Regions from separate parts of the Lactobacillus sp. 3B(2020) genome, predicted to be linked through region 3. Evidence: predicted binding sites of a transcription regulator. Region 3 holds the regulator's gene; each other region holds the start of a gene.

Region 1 (8,328 bases), 850 kb from region 3:
ATCAATGGGGTTAGGAATTTGCTATATCGGTGGCATTCGGAATAACCTGGCGCGTGTTGCAGAGTTATTGAATTTGCCAGCATTAACAGTACCACTCTTTGGGATGACGATTGGGATACCAACGGTGAAGAACGAAGTCAAGCCCCGGTTGCCACTCAACCAATTTACTGCCGTCGATCAATATCCTAGAACCGGTTTTACCGAGCTTAAAGATTATGATCAAGCGGTCCACCAGTATTATTTACATCGTTCAAGCCATCAAAAAGATACGACTTGGACCCAAACTCAGGCAACTTTTTTTGCTGAATTACGCCGGCCAAAAGTGGCTCAATTTGTTAAGAAACAAGGATTTGAACTTGTTAAATAAAAAATGGAGTTTCCCAATCAAAGTAGTTGGAAAACTCCATTTTATTTAGAAATAGGTAATTTAACGATTAACCAACTCAAGATTAAGCCGGTCAAAGTGAATGGCAACCAGGCAAACCCAATTGGATAAAGGGGTAAATAGTGGTTGGCAAAATCAATTAGCATTTGTGCCCAGCTAGTCTGCGAAAGTACCGGTGGTAAGGCTTTTACTAGATCAAAGCAAGCTGGGATTAAGGTTAAACAAGTGGTCAAGCGATATAAAAGAACTTGCTGCTTAAAGTGTGGCGAAACAATTCCGAGCAAGATCAAGGCAATCATTAATGGGTAAAGAAAAACCAAAATTGGTAGTGACCACTTAATGATTGAATTAAGACCTAAATTAGCAATTAAAAATGAGATCCCACACGAAAGGCGGAGGAAGTTCTGATAAGAAACTTTAGGGAAAAGCCGGTGAAAATCTTGCGAAAAGGCCGATACCAGTCCCATTCCAGTCGTAATGCAGGCGAGAATAGTTAATAAAGCTAATAATATATCTCCGCCGGTACCAAGATAAAAATGAGCAACTTGAGCCAGGGTGGTGCCGCCATTCGCTGCCAAGCTAAAGTGATGCCGACTTGTTGCTCCTAGCCAAATTAAACCGACGTAAATGATGGCGATCCCGCTTATTCCAATCAGACCGCTGCGGATGGTAGCGAGGGCTTCTGTTTTACGGTCTTGAACCCCCATTTCACGGAGGGTGGTAATAATGGCTACCCCAAAGATGGAGGCACCAAGGCCATCCATGGTGTTATATCCTTCTAAAAAGCCATTTGAAAAGGCACGATTCTGGTAGGTTGCAGTAAAAGTCGCGGTTTTGGCGGAACCCATGGGGTGAATGAAGGCCAAGATAAAGATGATTGCTAACAGACACAAGAAGAGCGGATTAAGATATTTTCCAATCCAATCGGTAATCTTACTCGCATTAACCATTGCTAAGTAACTCAAAGTAAAGAAGAGGGCGGTGTATATCAGTAGCACCAGCCTTTGATTATGGGCTTGAATATGTGGGGCGATGCCGATCGCATATGAAACGGTTGCCGTTCGTGGGGTCGCAAACAAAGGTCCCAGGGTAGTTTGAACGACAATTAGAAAGATTAATGCCGGCCATTTACCAAGTGGCTTGGCCAGGCCATCAATCCCGGTCGAACGAGTTAAAGCCAAGGCTAACAAGGCTAAAAATGGTAAGAGGACTCCGGAAAGTAAAAATCCTCCAGCCGCTACGAGCCAATGTTGACCAGCTAATTGGCCAAGATGAATGGGAAAAATTAAATTGCCAGCGCCGAAAAGCATCCCAAAAAAGAGCGAACCAAGGATTAGATAATCTTTTGAGCGTAATTTTGTCACGTTGATCGTATTCCTTTCAAAGTTTAATTTCGATTTTCACACAATCAAACATTATACCATACTATTAAGCGTTCCTAGTTTTAGCCCAAATGGGTTAATCAAGGAAGAAACAACAACCGAACTGCAATTCAACGTGGACCAACCAATTCTCCTCAAAACTAGACCAATATTTTTTTAGCGCCAAGTAAAAGCAGTTAGCGAATTATTTACACATCATTTGTATCCGTTTCCATTATCTTTAAAACGGGCTAGTTCAAAACGATAATGATAATAGTTTCACAAGCAAACGTTTAACAATAGAGTAAAACCCAATAAAACAAGCCGAAAAGTTTGTTGACTTTTTCACATTACTCCCGTAAACTTATAACCGTAAACAAGATACAAATGATTTAAGAGTTCAAGGAGGACTGTTTAGAATGGCTAAGCAGAATGAAGCTCAAACCCCTGAAGTTGATAAGAAGGCTCGCGCGGAAGCGATGGTTGACAAGCTAGTTAAAAAAGCTCACGAAGCCCTCGATATTATGCAAGGCTTTGACCAAAAGAAGGTTGACTACATTACTCACCAAATGGTTGAAGCTGGGCAAGACAAGCACATGGAATTAGCGATTGAAGCGGTTAAGGAAACTGGCCGGGGAGTCGTTGAAGATAAGGCAATTAAGAATATGTTTGCCACTGAAGAAATTTGGCACAACATTCGTAAGGATCACACTGTTGGTGTTATTAAGGATGACAAGGCAGATGAGTTGATCACGGTTGCTGAACCACTCGGGGTTTTAGCCGGGATTACTCCAGTTACCAACCCAACGTCAACCACGTTGTTTAAGGCCATCATTGCGATGAAGACGCGGAACCCAATTATCTTCTCATTCCACCCCCAAGCTTTGGAATGTTCCCGTCATGCTGCTAAGATTGTTCGGGACGCGGCTATCGCTGCTGGTGCGCCAGAAGGTGCCATTCAATGGATTGACGAACCAAGCCGGGAAACTAGTACTGCTTTGATTAACAACCCCGGAATTGCCTGCACCCTTGCTACGGGTGGCCCCGGAATGGTTAAGGCTGCTTACTCTACTGGTAAACCAGCCTTAGGGGTTGGTCCTGGTAACGGTCCAGTTTACATTGAAAAAAGTGCTAACCTTGCCCGAGCAATTAATGATATTGTACTTTCCAAGACTTTCGATAACGGGATGATCTGTGCTACTGAAAACAGTGCCGTAATTGACAAAGACATTTACGAAGAAGTTAAGGCCGGCTTAGAAGCCAACCGAGTATACTTTGTCCCAAAGAAAGAACACGCTAAGTTACGAAAGACGATGTTCAACGAAAAGACCGGTGGTGTTAATGGTCCAATTGCCGGGATGTCTGCTATGAAGATTGCTAAAATGGCTGACATTAAGGTTCCTGAAGATACCCAAGTCTTAGCAGTTGAAATCAACGAAATTGGTCCAAAGGAGCTTCTTTCTGGTGAAAAATTAAGTCCAGTACTTTCTGTTTACCGGGCCGAAAGTAAGGAAGATGCCTTTGCTAAGTGTAGTGCCCTTCTTAACTACGGTGGGCTAGGACACACGGCTGCTATCCAAACTACTGATATGGATCTTGCTCGTGAATACGGGGTTGAAATGAAGGCTTCCCGGGTTATTGTTAACTCACCATCTGGCCTTGGGGGGATTGGTAACATCTACAACCGGATGACGCCATCTTTGACCTTAGGGACTGGTTCATGGGGTGAAAACTCCATTTCCCATAACGTTACTGACTACGACTTGCTCAACATTAAGACAATTGCCAAGAGGCGGAATAACATGCAATGGATTAAATTACCACGGATTTACTTCGAACGGGACTCTGTTCGTTACCTCAAGGACATGCCAAACATTAACCGGGTCTTCATCGTTACTGGACCATCAATCTACGCTCACGGCTACGTTGACGTTGTTGTTGACCAATTGAAGTTACGGCAAAATGATGTACAATACTTAGTCTTCTCTGATGTTGAAGCAGACCCAAGTACAAATACGGTTCAAAAAGGGGTCGCTTTAATGAAGTCCTTTAAGCCTGATACAATCATTGCTCTTGGTGGGGGTTCACCATTGGATGCTGCTAAGGGGATGTGGATGTTCTACGAAAACGAAAATGCTTCCTTCTTCGGTGCAAAGCAAAAGTTCTTGAATATTCGGAAGCGGGCTTACCGGTTCGATAAGCCAAAGAAGGCTCAAATGGTTGCGATCCCAACGACCTCTGGGACTGGTTCTGAAGTAACACCATTTGCAGTTATCACGGACTCCGAAACGCACGTTAAGTACCCATTAGCTGACTATGCTTTGACACCTGATGTTGCTATTGTCGATCCACAATTCGTTGATACCGTACCAAAGGGTAACATTGCTGCTTCTGGATTGGATGTTCTGTGTCACGCTATTGAATCCTACGTATCTTCAATGGCTTCTGACTACACCCGGCCACTTTCCTTGCAAGCAATTAAGTTGGTCTTTAATAACTTGACGGCTTCTTACAATGGAGATGAAACAGCCCGGGCTGAAATGCACAACGCTTCAACCTTAGCCGGGATGGCCTTTGGGAATGCCTTCCTTGGGATCAACCACTCAATTGCTCACAAGCTTGGTGGGGAGTTTGGTTTGACCCACGGAATCTGTATTGCCATCACGATGCCACACGTTATCAAGTTCAACGCAACCTTGCCTAAGAAGTTCAGCACTTGGCCAAAGTACGAAGCCTTCCGGGCTGCTGACGATTACGCAACGATTGCGCGGACGATTGGCTTAACGGGTGACTCGAACGAGGAATTGATCGATAAGCTTTGTGACAAGATTAAGGAATTAGCCCACTCTGTTGGGGTAACCCTTAGTCTGAAGGCATGGGGGGTTGACAAGGCCCACTTCGACAAGGTGGTTGACAAGTTAGCTACCTTGGCTTACGAAGATCAATGTACAACGGCTAACCCACAAGAACCATTAATCAGCGACCTTAAGAAGATCATGATTGCTGAGTACGATGGTAAAGGGGTCGAAACTAATTAATTAATCTTATGCTCTAACAGTCCTCATAAATCAAAAAGGTGCAGTTGAGAATTTTCTCAATTGCACCTTTTTTGCTAATGTAAAAATTTAAACTGATGATGATCTTCAAAAAGTTTAGCGATTTGCAGTAACTGACTTTCTTGTCCTTTACCAGCCACAAATTGAATACCAATTGGCAAGCCGGTTTTCGTTACGTGAGTTGGAAGACTAATTGCTGGTTCACCGGTCAAGTTAGCTTGCTGGGTGAATGGTGACCGGGTTAAGGCAGCTAACCATTGGTCCCAAATGAATTGTTGTTGCTCCTTTGGACTTAATTCGGTAATGTGGAGCATGGTATCAATTTCTGCTGCGGTATTTAATGGCTCATCAATCTTCGGCGCCGTCATTGCCGTGGATGGGGTCAAAAGTAGATCGTACTTCTGATGGAACTTAGCCATTTGTTCACCCGCAAAATCCCAAGTACTCAATGCGCGACTGTATTGACTAGCAGTAACATGAGTCCCGGTTTGGTAGAGGGCCCAAGTTAATGGCTCCATATCGTCACTCGTAATTGACCGGCCTAAACCAGCTTCAATTTGGTCAAACATGGCGGCGGTTTCGCCTTCGTTCATCAAGTAATAAGTATCCATGAGGTGTTTACCATCAGTTGGCCAAGTAATTTCTTCGGTTTTAATTCCTTGACTTTCTAAGAATATGACCGCTTCTTTAACGGCTTCAATCGCTTCTTGGTCAACGGGTGTTCCGACTGGCGAAACAGTGGTGTAACCAACCGTTAAATTTGGCTTGGTAGCTAATTGGTTAACAAACCCTTTTTCATTCAGTGGAACTTGGAAAACCGCGGCCGGTTGAAGAGCTTGCAAACAATCTAATAATTGGGCGGTGTCGGTGACTGACCGGGTAATCGCAAAGTTACCAGCTGCTCCTTGCCAAGATCGCCAATCACCTGGTCCCGTTACGATTCGGCCACGGGTTGGTTTTAGGCCAATGGTTCCCGTCCAAGAAGCTGGGATTCGAATCGAACCACCACCGTCACTTGCGGCAGCTAGGGGAAGCATACCAGCGGCAACTACTGCTCCTGCCCCACCGGAAGAACCGCCAGGGTAGTAATCGAGGTTCCACGGATTATGGGCATTCCCGTACATTTTCGAGTCCGTAACGTTCTTAAAGCCAAATTCGGGATAGTTAGTCTGGCCGATAATGATGAAGCCGGCAGCTTCCAGTGCTTTGGTAAAATTGCTGGAGCTTTGGGCAATGGTATTACCAAAAAGGCGGTTACCATTGGTTGATGGAAGTCCTGCTTTAGCTTGTCCAAGCCCCTTTAACAAAAGGGGAACACCAAGAAATGGTTGACCATGATCTTGTAATTGAGTAGCTTCTTTTTTCGCTGCCGCTTGTCGTTCACTAATCACCGCGTTTAATTGCGGATTTTGCTTTTCAATCATTGCAAAGACGGTATCGATTAATTCACTACTTGAAATCTCTGTTGCCCTAATCATTTGGGCGAGCTTGATAGCTGGTTGTAATAATAAATTTTCTGTCATCAGCAACCTCCTATGTTTCACGGGGAACAAGAACTATTTTTATGATATCACTTTTAACTTGTAAGCGTTTAACAATCGTGGTTAAATTAAAGACGAATCATCACTAATTTGTTAATTTTGTAAAGAGAAGGGATCAAAAATGGGGGATTTGTTAACTCGATTATCAATACCAGGCTTTTTTGATGCTAAATTGGCTTTCGACTCAATTCCAACGATTTTAAGTGGTCTGCCAATGTCCTTATTTTTGTTAGTAGTCTGTTTTAGCCTTGCAAACATTTTGGGCTTTATCTTGATGTTAATGCGGATTAGCCGAATAAAGTTTTTACAATGGCCTGCCCGTTTTTATATTTCCTTTTTCCGGGGTGTGCCAATGTTAGTGGTCCTCTTTCTAACCTATTTTGGGTTAAATCTAGATGCCTTACCAGCCGCGATTACTTCCTTAACGATTGTCCCAGCGGCCTTTGTGGCTGAATATTATCGGTCAGCTTTTCTTGCCATTGATCCGGGACAAATGGATGCAGGCCTTTCACTTGGCTTTTCCTACCTTGGAGTGGTTTATCATATTCTGCTTCCCCAAGCTTTTCGGATCGCCATTCCGTCATTAGGGAATGTATTGCTAGACTTATTTAAGGGAACTTCTTTAGTCGCAATGATTACGATTTCTGAAATGTTTATGCAGGCAAAAATTGTAGCGGGTGCTAATCAGGACTACATGACCATTTATATTGTTATTGCCGTAATTTACTGGTTGGTTTGTTGCCTAATGTCATTTGGTCAGGATCTGTTGGAACGTCATTTAAATCATAATTTAGTGTAATGTTTCACTTTGTTAGCGCTTGCATTTTTTGTCGATTAGGTTATTCTTTAATTAACAAATTTAGGAGGTATTGTCCATTATGCTTTTCAAATCTAGACGGTTTAAGGTGATTGCTTTAGCCGCGATGTCCTTATTAGTTGTTGGCGGTTTAGTTGCTTGTGGTAATCAAAACCGTGCAAGTGACAAGAAGACTTTGACGGTTGCCACTTCTGGGACCCTTTACCCAACTTCTTATCATGATTCAAAGACTAAGAAATTAACTGGTTATGATATCGAAGTTGTTCGCGCGGTGGCCAAAGATCTTGGAATGAGGGTTAAGTTCAAGGAATATAACGTTGACGGTCAATTGGCTGCTGTTAAGTCTGGTAAAGCTGATTTGGCAGTCAACGACTATGCGATTTCTCCAGCCCGGAAAAAGCAATTCTTGATGACGACGCCATTTAAACACTCCTTTAACAGCATTGTTGTCCGGGCTAGTGATAACTCCGGCATTAATTCCTGGGCTGATATTAAAGGCAAAAAAGCTGCTGGGGAAGCCGGAACGGGTTATCAACGGCTAGCCCAACAACTTGGTGCGCAACTCGTTAATTACGACAACGTTTCTAACGACGTTTACCTCAAAGATGTTAAGAACGGTAAGACTGACTTAATTATGAATGACTACTACTTACAAAAATTAGCTTTGAAGGCTGTACCAAATAGTGGGTTAAAGATCTTACCTAACATGTACTTTACTACCAACCTTGATGGTGCTGGCGAAGGAATGTTGATTAACAAGAACGACAAGGACTTACAAAAGAAGATTAACAAGTCGCTGAAGAAGTTAATCAAAAACGGCACGATCAAGAAGATCGCTATGAAGTACTATGGTGCCGATGTAACGCAAAAGCCAAAGGTTCACATTTCCAAGCACTTTACGATTTCTGATAAATACACTGGTCGAAACTAGGGTTTTATAATGAAAGCCACTCAATCATTTTCTTGATTGGGTGGCTTTTTATCATAGCTTAATTATTTTAACTTTACTAATCAATCAACTTAATATTAAAAGAAAATCAGAAAGTATGTGTAATTTGACACGAATTAAACTTAGTACTCCAAATTAATTGTTGGAAAGCCAAGTTGCTGAATGATAGTTGGATCATGTTCGACCATGATGAGACTTGGATGGACAGTCTGAAGAACG
Region 2 (8,328 bases), 740 kb from region 3:
GCTTAACAACACTTTGTTTGAACGCTTGAACCTTGCTGAAATCAAGGTCGACGTTGGCCTTAATCCCTTGGTCTTCGTTATCAAGGCTTGTCCGGTAGTTGTGAGAGACTTGAATGATTGCTTTGGATGGGATACAACCAACGTTTAAGCAGATCCCCCCTAAGGTGTCTTCTTTTTCAACTACGGCTACCTTTTGCCCAAGTTCAGCGGCATGAATGGCAGCAACGTAACCACCAGGGCCAGAACCAATGACAATCGTATCTAAATCAATTGGAAAATCTCCAACAACCATTTAATATCATCCTTCCATCAACAACACTAGGCCATTAACAATAATTCAGGGTCAGCAAGCAATTCCTTCAACCGGTTCATTGCCCGTTGTACTGTCCCACCATCGAGAATCCGGTGGTCAGCAGCCAACGAAAGCTTCAAGACCTTAGCAACCTTTACAAGGCCATCTTCAACAACCGGTTCATCGGAAATCTTACCCATTCCGAGGATAGCAACTTCTGGCCAGTTAATGATTGGCGTGAAGTAACCACCACCGATGGAACCGATGTTAGTAATTGTCATCCCAGTGTTGGCCATGTCATCAGGGCCTAACTTGTGGTCCTTAGCTTTGGCAGTATTTGTTGAAATTTGCTTGGCGATTTCGAACAGACTCTTTTGATCAGCATTCTTAATATTTGGAACAAAGAGACCATTGTCTGTATCCGTGGCAATTCCAACATTAATATAATCACGGTAGTGAATTTCCTTGTTTGCCATATCAACTTTAGCGTTGAATTCAGGGAATTCCTTCATCACAACAGCTAATGCCTTAGTGATGTAAGCCATGAAGGTCAAGTGAACATCGTGTTCCGCAGCCAATTCCTTGTACTTCTTCCGGTGATCCCAAAGCTTATCAACGTTTACTTCATCGAAGACATGGATCATCGGAATTTCACTAACAGCCTTAGCCATTGCCTTGGCCGTAGCCTTACGTACAGGGGACATCTTTTCAACATGTTCTGGCCAACCTTCAGCGGCAACTGGAGCAGCCGTTTCTGGAATCGCAACCGTCGTAGTTGCTGGTTCAGCATTGGCGGCTGGAGCAGCGGCAACCGCCCCACCATTACTCTTAAAGGCATCGATGTCAGTCTTCAAAACTTGACCATGGTTACCAGTACCGGAAACTTGAGCAATGTCAACACCTTGTTCACGAGCGTACTTCCGAACCCCTGGCATTGCCAATACAGGCAAGCTGTGGTCAGCCTTAGGAGCGGCAACTGGAGCAACTGGCTGAGCTGGAGTAGCTGGTTGAGCTGGTGCGGCAGGTGCTTCTGGAGCAGGAGCTGGTGCAACATCAGCAGCTGGTTCTTCAGAAGTAGCGGCATTATCGCCACTAACGTTACCTTCACCATCGGCAACTTCAAGTTCAACTAATACTTGGCCAACCGTAGCGGTTTCATCTGGTTGAACTAAAATCTTTGTAATCTTACCAGTTACTGGTGAGGATAATTCTTCAACCGACTTATCGTTTTCGATTTGAACTAAATCGTCGTCCTTGTTAATGGTATCGCCTTCAGCAACGTGCCATTCACCGATGGTCCCTTCGGCCATTCCTTCACCAACGTCTGGTAGTTTAAATTGAAACTTTTCACTCATTACTCATTTCACCTCGTTAGAAATTGACGGTGTCCTTAACAGCCTTTTCAATGTCATCGGCATTTGGAAGCCATTCATCTTCAGCAGCGCTGAATGGGTATGGCGTGTCAGGAGCGCCAACAAACTTGATTGGTGCATCAAGAGAAAGGATAGCTTCTTGAGCAATCAAGGATGCAACTTGGTTCATAACCCCACCAGAACGTTGAGCTTCTTGAACTAAGACAACCTTGCCAGTCTTCTTAACCGTGTTAATGATTGCTTCTTCATCAAGTGGAGCAACCGTCCGCAAGTCAAGCACTTCAGCATTAATGCCTTCACCTTCAAGCTTCTTAGCTACCTTAAGGCTTTCTTGGAGCATGTAACCATAACTAATGATTGAAACATCAGTACCTTCACGTTTTACTTCGGCCTTGTCCAATGGAACCGTGTAAGCTTCATCAGGAACTTCTTCACGCATAGAACGGTAAAGCTTCATGTGTTCCAAGAACATAACTGGATCGTCCGAACGAATTGAGGAAATCAAAAGTCCCTTAGCATCGTATGGGCCAGAAGGAATAACAACCTTCAAACCAGGAGTTTGGGCAGCTAAACCTTCAAGTGAGTCCGAGTGAAGTTCTGGCGTGTGTACCCCACCACCAAATGGTGTCCGAAGGGTAACCGGCATCTTTAAATGACCAGCCGTCCGGAAGCTTTCACGAGCCATTTGCCCAGCAATTTCATCAAAGGCTTCAAAAATAAAGCCCATGAATTGGATTTCTGGAACTGGCCGCCAACCAGTAAAGGCAAGCCCGTTTGCGAGACCCATAATCCCTGATTCTGCTAGTGGCGTATCAAAGACCCGGTCTTCACCGTACTTTTCTTGAAGTCCATCGGTTGCCCGGAAGACCCCACCGTTCTTACCAACGTCTTCACCGAAAACTAAAACTTTGTCATCACGGGCTAATTCTTCGTCCATGGCGTCCGTGATCGCCTTAACCATTGTTAATTTAGCCATGATTAGTTGCCCTCCTTAGCTTGGTATTCCTTAACTTGACGTTCAATTGCACTTGGCGTTTCGTCAAAGGTGTTTTCAAGGAATTCAGAGACCTTTTGAGTTGGTTGATTTTCAACAATTTCCATTGCCTTGTCGATGTCGTTTTCGACTTCTTCCTTGTAGGCAGCTTCTTTGTCGTCATCCCAAAGACCCTTGTTTTCAAGGAACTTCTTCATCCGAATTAGTGGGTCCTTTGCGAACCATTCTTCTTCTTCTGATTTGTCACGGTAACGCTTAGGATCGTCACCGGAAAGGGTGTGAGCACCGAACCGGTAGCAAATCGTTTCAACTAAGACTGGACCGTTACCAGCAGCAATCCATTCACGAGCTTGCTTAGTAACCTCGTAAACTGCTAAGATATCCATCCCATCGACAACAACACTAGGGATACCAGCAGCAACAGCCTTTTGAGCCAAAACAGGAGCAGAGGATTGAACTTTTCGAGGAACGGAAATTGCATAACCGTTGTTTTGAACAACGAATAATGCAGGTGCCTTGAAGGAACCGGCAAAATTAATTCCTTCATAGAAATCCCCTTGAGAAGTACCACCATCACCGGTGTACGTCCAAGCAACATTCTTGGAACCCTTCTTCTTTAAGCCAAGGGCAACCCCAGCAGTTTGGGCATATTGAGCCCCAATGATAATTTGAGGTGGAACAGCATTCAAACCATCTGGATAAACATTCCCATTAACGTGACCAATTGACCATAAGAATGCTTTTTCAAGTGGCAAACCGTGCTTTACCAGTTCAGGAATATCACGGTAAGCAGTTAAAAGGAAGTCCCCCTTGTCCATTGCGGCACTCGTCCCCATTTGAGAAGCTTCTTCACCAGCAGTTGGTGCGAAGAACCCTAACCGACCTTGCCGGTTTAATTTTGTGGAACGGTCACCCAGAACCCGGGACCAAAGCATTTGCTTGTACAAGTCAACAAGTTGATCGTCAGAGAGGTCGGGAGCCAAATCTGGGTTCACAACTTCCCCATCGTTGTTAAGTACTTGTAAAGTCTCATATTTAGGTGTGTGCTTGAGACTTTCGAAGTCTAATTGTGTCATTATCAATGCCCTCCTTTATTTCGTTAGCGCTTACATATAATATAAATCTTTTTGAAAATAATTCAATATTGTGAAAATAAATACTTTCGTAAAATTAAGTTTATTCACAAACATACCAGGTTTTGTCAAATAAATGAAAACGGTTTAATCACTTTTGTGACCAACTGCCTAAAAAGTATGTGAAGTGAAAAAATTTCAGTTTTTTTATTATTGTTAGCGGTTTCACAAAACTATTATCTAGAATTACCTCGCCAAAACTTTTTTCCTATAATAAATTTGCTACTAATTTTTAGTTCACAAACGAGAATATTACTGGTTTTTCAGCATTATGGTGATTTTTAATGGTAAAAAAATCATATTCTTATTTTCACATTTATGACGTTGCCCTTGTTGTAAGTCCCATTTGGAATGAAAGACCAGCTGATTTAGTGTTAGCAATCCTAAATTATTTAAAATAAGAACAGTCGCACTATTTTTAGTTGATTGATCAAACAATCAATGCTTTCTAAAGAATTTTGAACACTTTACTAACCCTTATGGACCTTTTGGACTTCCATCTTATTAAGGATGCCCAACCTAAATATTCCAATCGAAAGTAGCCAAGGGGCTACGAAAACTTTAATTCATTTTTCGAATGAAACTTTACTAAAAAAGAGTATTTCAGTTTTATCGGTCCTTTTTTTATACTAAAACCTAGAAAAGAGGTTTTATAGCAATGATGAAAAATGAAGAAGCAGTCAAAAATGACCTATTTGGTTTTGGGGATTTAAATGTTGCATTTACTAAGTACTTTACGGGTGATAGTTATCTGAACGGTTTAGTTGCCCCTACTGGGGAGATTGACATCAACGTTTCCAATGTTAATTTTGAACCGGGATGTCGTAATAACTGGCATATCCACCATAACGGGTACCAAATTCTTTTGGTTACTGCCGGAGAAGGTTGGTACCAAGAAGCTGGCCAACCAGCCCAACTCTTGAAGTCTGGTGACGTAATTGTTATTAAACCAGGCGTTAAGCACTGGCATGGGGCAACTAACGATTCTTGGTTCTCTCACCTAGCAATTACTAAAGGTACAAGCGAATGGCTTGAACCAGTTAGTGACGAAGAATACGCTCAATTAGGAGGCAATGATTAACATGGCAAAAAAACAAACCGCAGGTCGCGATCAACTAGGAGAATTTGCTCCTCAATTTGCCGCTTTAAACGATGATGTTTTATTCGGCAAGGTTTGGGCAGATGAAGATTCTTTGAAACCCCGGGATCGTTCTTTTTTGACGGTTACTGCTTTAATTACAAAAGGGGCCTTTGAACAACTTCCTTACCATATGCAAGTTGCCAAGGACAACGGCATTACGAAAACCGAAATTAGTGCAATGATTACCCAACTTGCCTTTTATGTTGGCTGGCCAAATGCCTGGAGTGCATTTAATATTGCCAAGAAGATTTGGAATTAAATTTTACTGTAATTATGTAATAAGGAGGTTGGAAGAAAACCTTCTCAACGTCCTAGAAAAGGTAAAAAGAAACAAGGTAAACAGCAAGAAGATTGCGCCAATCAACTAATTTGCTTGGCCACTGCTGGCCGTAATTGCTGAGTAACATCCGGAGATGAACAAGAGACTGGGAAGAAGCTTGTATTTCTTCCCAGTCTCTCGTTCATATTTTGCTGATCAATTTTTTAAATCCCGAGTTTTACTAAACTTATCCTACTTTGTCTTTTGGGTAAGCATTTCGTAAACATAACTGGTTTCTTCTGGCCGATAAACTCCGTGCAAGGTGCCAACACGCTGAAAGCCAAACTTTTCAATGAGGTGTTGCATTGCGTGGTTATCCTCATGCGTATCGATTCGTAAGGAAACAATATCTTCCCGGTGAATCTTAATAAAATCAATCACATCCCTAAACAAACGTGAGGCATAGCCATTACCAGCATGGTCAGAGTGGATTGCCACCCGGTGAATCGTTAGATACCGATCCGTCTCTAGCAACCACTTACCATCTAATTCATCATATGCGTGATCTGGTGCGGGAAGAATTGAGAATACCCCAACCGTTTCATGATCCGAATCGTGAACTAAGTAGGCAAAGCCATTTGTAATATCCGCCTTAACTTGTTCTGGATTTGGATAGTCCCCCTGCCATTGATCAACTCCTCGCTCGGCAAGTTGGTTTTTCCCATCTTCCAAAACTTCAACAATCCGATTTAAATCATCCATCGATGCTTTTGTTAAGTGCATTAATCTAACACCCTCGCTTTCATTTAGTTTCAAAACATGTTATAACAACATAACACGAAATTAAAAGCAAAAACAAGCAATCTGTCTAAAAGTAAATTCGATTGGAGGAGTCTTTTGAACCACGAAGTACAAATTAAGGCCGTAATCAACTTTGCCCAAAGTAAACTTGGTGATGATGTTACTGGTCACGGAATGGACCATCTCCGCAGGGTCGCCCAACTTGCTACTCACCTTGCTGAAGAGGAAGGAATTGATCCTTTCCTCCCAGTCACTATTAGTTACTTACACGACATCATCGATGACAAGTTAATCGACGATGTGGAAAAAGCGAAAGCGGACGTAAAAACCTTTTTACAGGATCAAGCCTACCAACCAGCTGAACAAGCAGAGATTATGGCAACGATCACTCAAATGTCCTTTGCTAGTACTCTTGGAGGCCAACATCCTCAATTATCCTTGGCAGGTCAAATTGCCCAAGACGCAGATTGGTTAGACGCCTTGGGAGCAACCGGAATCATCCGAGCAGTTTATTATGGCGGTAAACATCATCAAATCATCTATGATCCAAAGATTGCCCCCCGCACACAGATTACTAAGGCTGAGTATCGAAATCTCGATCACGAAACCATTATTAATCATTTTTACGAAAAGCTTTTTAAACTAGCAACAATGTTAAATACCCCAAGTGCCAAAAAAATTGCCCAACAACGTGAGGCCTTTATTCATCAGTTTATTGATCGTTTTTTGGCCGAGTGGGAAGGAAAAGCCTGAGCGAAAGACTTTTTCAATTTAAAAAACTGTGATATCCTAAGCTTACAAATTGGAAGCGATTACGAGGAGAGATAACACTATGGCAGAAAATGCACCACTTTCAAAACTTAATTTAAGTCCCCGGATTATTCAATGGTTTAAGGAAGATATGCACTTAAAAGCAGGTCAAGGGGTAAAATTCTTTGGTAAGGTTTACGGGTCAACGAACGCCCACTCTGGTTTTTCGGCTGGATTAGCGCGGTGTGACCACCCAAACAACCCGGTTATTGATACTGAAATCGATGGAATTCACTTCTATGTTCAATCTTCCGATTACTGGTTCTTCGAAGGACTTGATGCCCAAATCGATTATGATCAATCCATTGATGGGCCTTCTTTCTACTTCACCCCAAATGATGGAAGCAAGCTTGATACTGTTGCTTCTGCAAGTCAACACACAGACTGCAACACCAACTAAACTTAAAAAAAATGAGGCTAAGTTCATCGCATTGATTGCGACTCTTAGTCTCATTTTTCGTTACGCTAAATGTCGGAAAGGTCCACTTGGTAATCGTTGGGAGGCAACGTCTACCTTGCTTGGATCACCCTTACGTCCTGGCTTTGTCTCAACTACTCCAAGGGTAATTGCATGAACTGGACAAACTAAAGCACAAAGCTGACAACCAACACATTTATCCTTATTAAAAGTTGGGAGGCGTTTTTCATCATCCCAAGTTAAAGCTTGATGCGCACCATCTTGACAGGAAATAAAACACCGACCACAACCGATACATTTGTCCCAATCAATTTTTGGATACACCTTATAATTCCGATCAAGTTGTTCGGCAGGAATGATGTTTTTAGTGACCTGGCCAACTAACTCAGATAAGTGGTCAACCCCTTGCTCATCCATGTAGTGCATGAGGCCGTTTTTCATATCTTCAACAACCCGGTACCCATATTGCATAACCGCAGTGGTGACTTGTAAAGTTGTCGCCCCTAAAAGAATAAATTCTGCAGCATCGGACCAGGTTTCAATGCCCCCAATTCCAGAAACCGGAATTTGTTCCAAACCAGCGGCAGACCGAATTTCTTGAAGAAAACGAAGCGCAATGGGCTTGACTGCTTTCCCGGATAAGCCAGAAACCGACGATTTCCCGTTAACGATTGGGAGCCCGACCTTCTTTTCTAGGTCAATATTGGCAACTGATTTAACGGTATTAATTAGCGCAATCCCATCGGCTCCTCCAGCCATGCAGGCTTTTACCACCGGAATCATGGAAGTAATATTTGGTGTCATCTTCGCCATCATCGGTAGTTTGCTCCCACGCTTAACAGCTTCACAGTATGTTTGACAAAGTTTTGGATTGGTCCCAACATCCGCTCCCATCGAATGAGAGGTCATCTGTGGACAGGAAAGATTCATTTCAATCATATCTGCTCCAGCGGCTTCTACTTGACGAGCTAAATCTTCCCAGTCAGCTTCATTTCGACCCATAATTGAAGCAATCAAAACTTTATTAGGGTAATTAGTCTTTAATTTTCGCAGATCGGTAAGGTTTTCTTCAAGCGGGTGTTCAGCAATCTGTTCCATATTCTTAAA
Region 3 (8,328 bases):
ATGGAGTTGTTGCTGTTCCTGGTCGTAGTAACCGATTTGAAGATTAACGCCAAATTTTACTTCCCCGCTAATCGCTGGTAACTTATGGAGTAAAGTTTTAAGCAGGGTTGATTTTCCAATTCCATTTGGCCCGATAATACCGATCCGTTGCCCTTTTTGTTCCTTAAAACTGAAGGGACCAGCGATGGCTTGTTCATGATAGCCAATTTTGAGATCCTTAACGGCTAAAACGTCATTTCCACTGGGTTCGCCGTATTCAAAGCTAAAGTGGATTGAACGGTCATCACTAACCGGTCGTTCAAGGCGATCTATTTTTTCGAGTTGTTTCCGGCGGGCTTGAGCTCGCTTGGTTGTTGAGGCGCGAACGATGTTGCGGTTAACAAAATCTTCAAGTGCCGCAATCTTCTTTTGTTGTTGCTCATAGTGTTTCATTTCCGCTTTAATCCGTTCGGCCTTATGTTGCATAAAAGCGGTGTAATTCCCGGTGTAGTGGGTCAAAGTTTGATTGTCAAGATCATAAACTTCATTGACTACCTTGTCTAAGAAGTACCGGTCGTGGGAAACAATTAACAAGGCCCCCGCATAACTCTTGAGGTAATCTTCTAGCCAAGTTAAAACGCCCATATCAAGGTGGTTAGTTGGTTCGTCGAGAATCAGTAAGTTTGGGGCTTGGAGTAAGATCTTGGCTAAGGCAAGCTTAGTTTTTTGCCCCCCAGAAAGGGAATTGACCGGCATTTCATACATACTTTCGGGGAAACCAAAGCCAGTTAAGACCCCACGCATCTTTGATTCAATGGCAAATCCGTCTTGCTTTTTAAAGGTAGTTTGCAAGCGGTCGTAATTATTTAAAATTTCTTGATACCGCGGAGTTGTTGAATCAACTTCAGCAAGTTGCTCTTCCAAGTGATGGATGGTTTTTTCCATTTGGTGAAGTGGAGCAAAAACACTGTCTAATTCGGCCCAAATGGTATTTTGACTATCCAGCCCCTGATCTTGGGCGAGGTAACCAATGGTGACGTTTTTAGCGACGGCAAGGGTGCCTTCATCCGGTTCCGTAATCTGGGCTAAGATCTTTAAGAGGGTCGTTTTACCAGCTCCGTTGCGACCAACAAGAGCGACCCGGGCATGATCAGTAATTTGCAGATTGATATTGTGAAATAAAACGTCCGCGCCAAATCGGCGGAGGACGTCATTAGTTTGCATTAATAACATGGGTTTAACCTATCTTTCCTTTAAACGAATATTATTGTCCACTGATGATTCTACCATGCTTTTTCGGATCAAAAAAATAACTTTTATTGCAATAAGGTTCACAAAGCTAAAGGGAATTGCTAGAATAAGTTATATGGAAAATTCACAAGTTGGAAGTTGAGGAGGAAAAAAACATGCCATCTCGGAAAATTCCGCGGGCGACAGCCAAGCGTCTGCCGGTTTATTACCGTTATCTAAACGTCTTGTTAAACGCAAATAAAAAACGGGTTTCATCAACCGAATTATCAGAAGCAGTCCAAGTTGATTCAGCGACGATTCGGCGGGACTTTTCTTACTTTGGTGAACTGGGCAAGCGTGGTTACGGCTATGATGTCGAAAGTTTATTAAAGTTTTTCCGTGGAATTCTAAACCAAGATAAATTAACGAGTGTAGCTCTTGTTGGGGTCGGGAGTTTGGGTAGTGCATTGATGAACTATAACTTCCATCAAAGCACGAATTTACGAATTAGTGCCGCTTTTGATCCAAAGCCAGAATTAGCCAATACGATTAAGAGTGGAATTCCAGTTTACCCGGCTTCAGAGTTAAAAAAGCAAATCAAAGAGCAGCAAATTGATGCGGTTATTTTGACGGTGCCTGGTGACAAATCTCAAGCGGTAACTGATGAATTAGTTGCTGCTGGGGTACACGGGATTTTAAACTTTACCCCGGTGCGGTTGTCAGTGCCGAAGAATGTGCAAGTTCAAAATATTGATTTAACCAATGAATTGCAGACCTTGATCTACTTTATTGAAACAAATAAGGTAAATGAATAGTTAAATTATTAACTCTGAGTGGGTGTGACTCAGGAAAACTTTTCGTTAGCGCTGTGCCAGGTATTTGGTGCAGTTTTTTAGTTAGGCTTTAGCAAATTTTAAATTGAGCTACCATTTTATGCTGAAATTGTTTATAATTTATTAGTGTTGTTTTTCTACATATGAGGATAGCGCAAATTAGTTATTCAAATGATGAAATGAATAAAAAGGTAATACTCTTTGGTTAAATGGGAGATAAACTAAGGGGAAACCGGTTAATCTAAGTTTGTTTTAGGGAGTACAGGGGAATGATTTCAAAAGCACAATATCAAGAAGCAAATTACCAATATCAACGGATGCGGGGGCTGAATCTTGATTTGGCGCTTGATGCCGTTTCAAATTCAGCTCGTTTTAAGATCAAGTGGTTTAGTCGCGCATCTGAAGAAGAACAAAATGAAATTGCAGTGCTGTTGAAAAACTTGATCGTCGATGGGCCAATGGAGGCCCCACGGCTATTATCTCGTTATAATCCAAATACGCAGGAATGGCAATTAACGGCTGAACAAACACTGCGGTTACGCGTTTTGTACAACCAAGGTGAACTTCAGCACCTTAACCAACAATGGCAGGCTGCTAAGAAAGTCTTAGATGAATATGCCAAAGACAGCCATCACCGATCGACAGTGATTACTAATCATGATCGGTCGAATCAGCAGTCTTTGATCGTTAATTTGGGTTAGAATAAGTGGTGTAGACTAGGGAGGAATTCTTTTTCTTTCTAGTCTTTTTTATTTTTAAATGCGATGCAAAACCAGGTTTTAAGCAGAGTAGTTCTCCCATTCCGCTTTTAAAAAAGTCAAAAAAGGTCAAACTTTTTTGTTGCAATCTGACTAAACCGTGATATAGTAGAAAATGTAATTAGCACTAGAGAACATTAAGTGCTAACACTGCATCGTGTTGAGTGCTAACTTTACTTAAAATAAAAAATATATTTGGAGGGATTAACGTGTTAAAGCCATTAGGAGATCGCGTAGTTCTGAAAGCTGAAGAAGAAGAAAAGACGGTTGGTGGGATTGTCTTAGCATCTAACGCTAAGGATAAGCCAACTACTGGTAAGGTAATTACCGTTGGGGCAGGCCGGACTTTGGACAACGGTCAAGTAGTTGCCGTTAGTGTTAAGGAAGGCGATAAGGTTTTATTTGATAAGTATGCCGGCCGCGAAGTTGAATATGACGGTGAAAAGTACTTAGTTGTTCATGAGAAGGATTTAGTTGCGGTTATTGACTAAGTTTTTCGTTTAAAAATTAAGCTTGGATAAAATTGATGAGGTGAGAATTAATGGCAAAGGAATTAAAGTTTGCTGAAGATGCACGGGGTGCAATGCTTCGCGGAGTTGATAAGTTAGCTGACACGGTTAAGACCACCATTGGTCCGAAGGGTCGGAATGTGGTTTTGGAACAAAGCTATGGTTCTCCAACGATCACTAACGATGGGGTTACGATCGCCAAGAATATTGAACTTGAAGACCACTTCGAAAACATGGGAGCTAAGTTAGTTTCTGAAGTTGCTTCTAAAACTAATGACATTGCTGGTGATGGAACGACGACTGCTACGGTTTTGACCCAAGCAATTGTTAACGAAGGAATGAAGAACGTCACTGCCGGTGCTAACCCAGTTGGAATTCGTCGTGGGATTGAAAAGGCTACGAATGCCGCTGTTGAAGAATTAAAGACGATGAGCCACGACGTTAAGACCAAGGATGACATCGCCCAAATCGCTTCTATTTCTGCTGCTAACCAAGAAGTTGGGAAGTTGATTGCCGATGCCATGGAAAAGGTTGGTAACGATGGGGTTATCACTATCGAAGATTCTCGTGGGGTCGACACCAGTGTTGACGTCGTTGAAGGGATGAGCTTTGACCGTGGTTACATGTCTCAATACATGGTTACTGACAATGATAAGATGGAAGCCGACTTGGACAACCCATACGTTTTGATCACGGACAAGAAGATTTCAAACATCCAAGATATCTTGCCATTACTTCAATCAGTTGTTCAAGAAGGTCGGGCTCTTTTGATCATCGCTGATGATATTACTGGTGAAGCTTTGCCAACTCTTGTTCTGAACAAGATTCGGGGAACTTTCAACGTGGTTGCTGTTAAGGCTCCTGGCTTTGGTGACCGGCGGAAGGCTCAACTTGAAGATATCGCTGTTTTGACTGGTGGGACAGTTATTTCTGACGACCTTGGGATGCAACTCAAGGACGCTACGATTGACCAACTTGGTTCTGCCAACAAGGTAACGGTTACGAAGGATAGTACGACAATTGTTGACGGTAGTGGCGACAAGGCTGCCATTGCTGACCGGGTTGAACAAATCAAGAAGGCTATCTCTGAAACGACTTCTGACTTTGATAAGGAAAAGCTTCAAGAACGGCTTGCTAAGTTAGCTGGTGGGGTTGCTGTTGTTAAGGTTGGTGCCGCTACGGAAACTGAATTGAAGGAACGGAAGTATCGGATCGAAGATGCTTTGAACGCTACCCGGGCTGCTGTCCAAGAAGGATTCGTTCCTGGTGGTGGTACGGCCCTTGTTAACGTAATTCCAGCCCTCGAAAAGCTTGAAAACGAATCAACGGGTGATGAACAAACTGGGGTTAAGATTGTTAAGGCTGCTTTGGAAGCACCAGTTCGCCAAATTGCTGAAAATGCTGGGGTTGAAGGTTCTGTGGTTATCAACCAATTAAAGAACGAAAAGCCAGGTATTGGTTACAACGCCGCTGATGGTAAGTACGAAGATATGGTTGAAGCCGGAATTGTTGACCCAACCAAGGTTACCCGTTCAGCTCTTCAAAATGCTGCTTCTGTTTCTGCCCTCTTGTTGACGACGGAAGCTGTTGTAGCAGACAAGCCTGAACCAAAGAGTGATGCACCTGTAAACCCAGCTGCCGGTGCCGGCATGGGTGGAATGATGTAGTAGGTTTTGCCGAAAAGTCTGTGAGGATGAGCATGACTGGTATAGAGGCCGGGAAGAAACTAATGTTTCTTTCCGGCCTCTTTTGCATCTCCGAAGGTTACTCAGTAACTAAGGTCAAAGCAGTAGCTGAATGGCAGTTGCTTCCCCAACGGTCGCACCAACCGATTCAGCCTTGCATGGGCTCACAAACGCCAAACCAGTTGGCTGGTTCGCTCCAAAGCACGGCCTTAGCGGATAAGTGCGAACGAAAGGTCGATTCTAATGAATCAACCTTCGTTCTTCTTATCCCAACCAGGCCGTCAAGGAGCTTTTTTCCATCCTCTTTAATTTTATGGTACTAGTTATTTCTATCCGTTTTCGCACGGGAATGAGACATTTCATCCATAAAAACTTGTCTTTTGAATAGGGATTGCGTTACAATTTAGCAATGGCCCCACGTTGTACTAGATGATAACGTGGGGTTGAAATCTTGAAAAGAGAAATTTAAATTAATATAGGAGAGAAATCATGTGGCGGTATCTTAAACGCGTTTTGATTGGGAAACCGTTGAAGACCCTCGATGAAGGTCAAGCCCACCTTACTAAGTTTAAGGCCCTTGCCTTACTATCGTCAGACGCTTTATCGTCGGTCGCCTACGGTACAGAACAGATTACGACTGTTTTAGTTACCCTTTCAGCAGCGGCAATTTGGTATTCGTTACCGATTGCGGCGGTTGTTTTGATCCTTTTGTTGGCGATTACCTTATCGTACCGACAAATTATTAATGCCTACCCAAGTGGTGGGGGTGCCTACGTGGTTGCAACTAAGAACTGGGGGAGTAACGGTGGTTTGATCGCTGGGGGCTCACTATTAGTTGACTATATGTTGACCGTGGCGGTTTCCACGACTTCTGGAACTGAAGCCATAACTTCGGCTATTCCAAGCCTGTACAAGTATTCAGTTGCAATCTCAATCATTATTGTTTTCTTGATCATGTTTTTGAACCTCCGGGGGATGAGCGAGAGTGCTAATTTCTTAACCATTCCGGTTTACTTCTTCGTGGTTATGATTTCAGTCATGATTATTTGGGGCTTTTATAACATTTTCACTGGGCACGTTACTTATCATGCAACAGCCGATTTTGGTCAACCAGTTGCCGGGATTTCACTAGTCCTTTTGATTCGGGCTTTCTCAGCTGGTTCAGCTTCTTTGACTGGGGTTGAAGCAATTAGTAATGCAGTGCCAAACTTTAATGAACCAAAAGAAAAAAATGCGGCTAATACGTTAGCCATTATGAGTTTAATCTTGGCGGCTTTCTTCGCCGGGATTACCTTCATGTCTTTCTACTTTGGGATTATTCCAAATCCCCGGGCAACGGTTTTATCTCAAATTGCAGCCACGGTCTTTGGTGGTCATGGAATCGGCTTTTATCTTTTGCAATTAGCGACGGCGATGATCTTAGCGGTCGCTGCTAACACTGGGTTCTCAGCCTTTCCAATTTTGGCATACAACATGGCCAAGGATAAGTTCCTTCCCCATGCCTTTATGGATCGAGGGGATCGGCTTGGCTATTCCAACGGGATTATCATTTTAGCCGTAGGCGCAGCGATCTTAATCGTTATTTTCCATGGACAAACGAACCTCTTAATTCCACTTTATGCGGTTGGGGTTTTCGTCCCATTTACCCTTTCACAATCAGGGATGATTATCCACTGGTTCCGGGAACGAGAAGGAGTTTGGCTTGGTAAGGCAACGATCAACTTGGTGGGGGCCTTAATTTCCTTGGCCTTAGTGATCTTCTTGTTCTGGCAACATTTTAACAATGTTTGGCCATACTTAATCATTATGCCAGTGCTGATGTACTTATTCCATAAGATTCACAGCCACTACATCAAGGTTGGTCAACAGTTACGAGTTGCTGAAAAGACGAAGGTTCAACTTCACGATTATGATGGAGCGACTGTAATTGTTTTAGTTGGTAACGTAACCCGAGTGACCCGGGGAGCAATTAATTATGCTCGTTCGATTGGGGACTACGTAATTGCGATGCACGTTTCCTTTGACGAAAATCCGGGTAAGGAACACAAGACGGCAAATGAATTTAAGGCGGAATACCCCGATGTTCGGTTTGTGGATATCCACTCCTCCTATCGGTCGATTGCCACGCCAACGCTCCGGTTCGTTGATGTGATTGCTAAGCGAGCGGAAGCTAAGAATTACTCAACGACCGTCTTAGTTCCACAATTTGTCCCGAAGCACCCATGGCAATTGGTTTTGCATAACCAGTCGGCATTACGCTTGCGCACACTATTAAATAGTCGGGAAAACATCATTGTTTCAACTTATAACTATCACTTGCACGAATAAGAGGTTTAAATTCAGTGCCTCTTAATTTCCCGGGAAATTAAGGAGAGGTTAATGCTTAACCGAAAAGTTATTGCGGCGATTATGGCCCTGTTAGGAATCATTTTGATGGCTTCTTTTTCCATTCAAAGCGAATGGTTTCATTCGGGGATTCTTGGAATTCTCGGAAGTGGCTGTGTGATTAGTGCCTACTTAATCTTAAATTGGAAACAGTGGCAAGCTAAAGATCACCGGGTTCGCTCGGTTACCTATACTTTACTAGCTCTTTGTTTAATCCTAATCTTTCTAAGATTTGGCGAGGCCTTGATATAAAAAAACGCGAAAAGTTAAATTGGGGTGTTAGAAATACTTCCTCCATGCTTAGCTTTTCGTGTTTTTTAATTGAAAATTGGCTAGTTGGCTAGCTAAAATAAGTGCGGAATGGGTTTGGACCAATTACTTAGCTGACTAGCCCAAGCAGTTAGCAAGTCCCAAGACAAACGAACGGATTTCATATTCAACGGTTAACAACGCCGAAATTGCGCCAATTTTGTGAGTCAAAATTTGATTAGTAGCGGAAAGCTGCTTATTTGACAGCTGAGACTGGGAATTTGTCCTAATAATTAAAGGTTATCTTTATCAAATGGAAGGTAAACTTAGTGTTAAACTTAATTCTGAAGAACTAACGGTGGTTAAACGGTCATTAATGCAAATGGTGAAGGAAGATGACAATGAGTAAGACAATTAAAGTAGCACCTCGAGTGATTGCAGCCATTGTGGCTACGGGGTTATTAACGTTTAGTGGGATTATTGTCGAGACGTCAATGAATATCGCCTTTCCGACTTTAATGCGGGACTTTAACGTACCTACCGACCAGGTTCAGTGGATGACTTCGGCTTACTTATTGGTGATTGCCATTATTGTTCCAACGTCAGCGTATTTAAAACAGTCCTATCCGATGAAGCGCTTATTTGTAGTTGCTAATTTACTCTTTTTAAGTGGGATTTTTATCGACGGGTTAGCCATAAA

The links. The regulator Rex, encoded in region 3, represses fermentation and respiration genes when NADH is low (regulators of the CRP and FNR family bind a similar motif). The targets are predictions, from matches to a motif close to TTGTGAANTANTTCACAA.
Region 1: a site for Rex is predicted at 2,080-2,097, ahead of adhE (bifunctional acetaldehyde-CoA/alcohol dehydrogenase). Genes of this name have one in related genera too.
Region 2: a site for Rex is predicted at 3,946-3,963, ahead of pdhA (pyruvate dehydrogenase (acetyl-transferring) E1 component subunit alpha). Genes of this name have one in related genera too.

Annotation. Positions count from the first base shown of each region.
Region 1 is NZ_CP047410.1:428,294-436,621, forward strand. It holds gene GTO83_RS02040 (NADPH-dependent oxidoreductase) at 1-367, shown strand, start outside; gene brnQ (branched-chain amino acid transport system II carrier protein) at 409-1,755, opposite strand; gene adhE (bifunctional acetaldehyde-CoA/alcohol dehydrogenase) at 2,166-4,784, shown strand; gene GTO83_RS02055 (amidase) at 4,859-6,325, opposite strand; gene GTO83_RS02060 (amino acid ABC transporter permease) at 6,465-7,142, shown strand; gene GTO83_RS02065 (transporter substrate-binding domain-containing protein) at 7,222-8,091, shown strand; gene abc-f (ribosomal protection-like ABC-F family protein) at 8,232-8,328, opposite strand, start outside.
Region 2 is NZ_CP047410.1:993,360-1,001,687, reverse strand. It holds gene lpdA (dihydrolipoyl dehydrogenase) at 1-292, opposite strand, end outside; gene GTO83_RS04990 (dihydrolipoamide acetyltransferase family protein) at 319-1,647, opposite strand; gene GTO83_RS04985 (alpha-ketoacid dehydrogenase subunit beta) at 1,664-2,641, opposite strand; gene pdhA (pyruvate dehydrogenase (acetyl-transferring) E1 component subunit alpha) at 2,644-3,735, opposite strand; gene GTO83_RS04975 (cupin domain-containing protein) at 4,451-4,873, shown strand; gene GTO83_RS04970 (carboxymuconolactone decarboxylase family protein) at 4,875-5,192, shown strand; gene GTO83_RS04965 (GNAT family N-acetyltransferase) at 5,445-5,975, opposite strand; gene GTO83_RS04960 (HD domain-containing protein) at 6,090-6,746, shown strand; gene GTO83_RS04955 (HesB/YadR/YfhF family protein) at 6,826-7,203, shown strand; gene preA (NAD-dependent dihydropyrimidine dehydrogenase subunit PreA) at 7,264-8,328, opposite strand, start outside.
Region 3 is NZ_CP047410.1:1,732,835-1,741,162, reverse strand. It holds gene GTO83_RS08780 (ABC-F family ATP-binding cassette domain-containing protein) at 1-1,212, opposite strand, end outside; gene GTO83_RS08775 (redox-sensing transcriptional repressor Rex) at 1,386-2,024, shown strand; gene GTO83_RS08770 (hypothetical protein) at 2,312-2,743, shown strand; gene groES (co-chaperone GroES) at 3,010-3,291, shown strand; gene groL (chaperonin GroEL) at 3,342-4,976, shown strand; gene GTO83_RS08755 (APC family permease) at 5,484-7,322, shown strand; gene GTO83_RS08750 (hypothetical protein) at 7,374-7,631, shown strand; gene GTO83_RS08745 (MFS transporter) at 8,030-8,328, shown strand, end outside.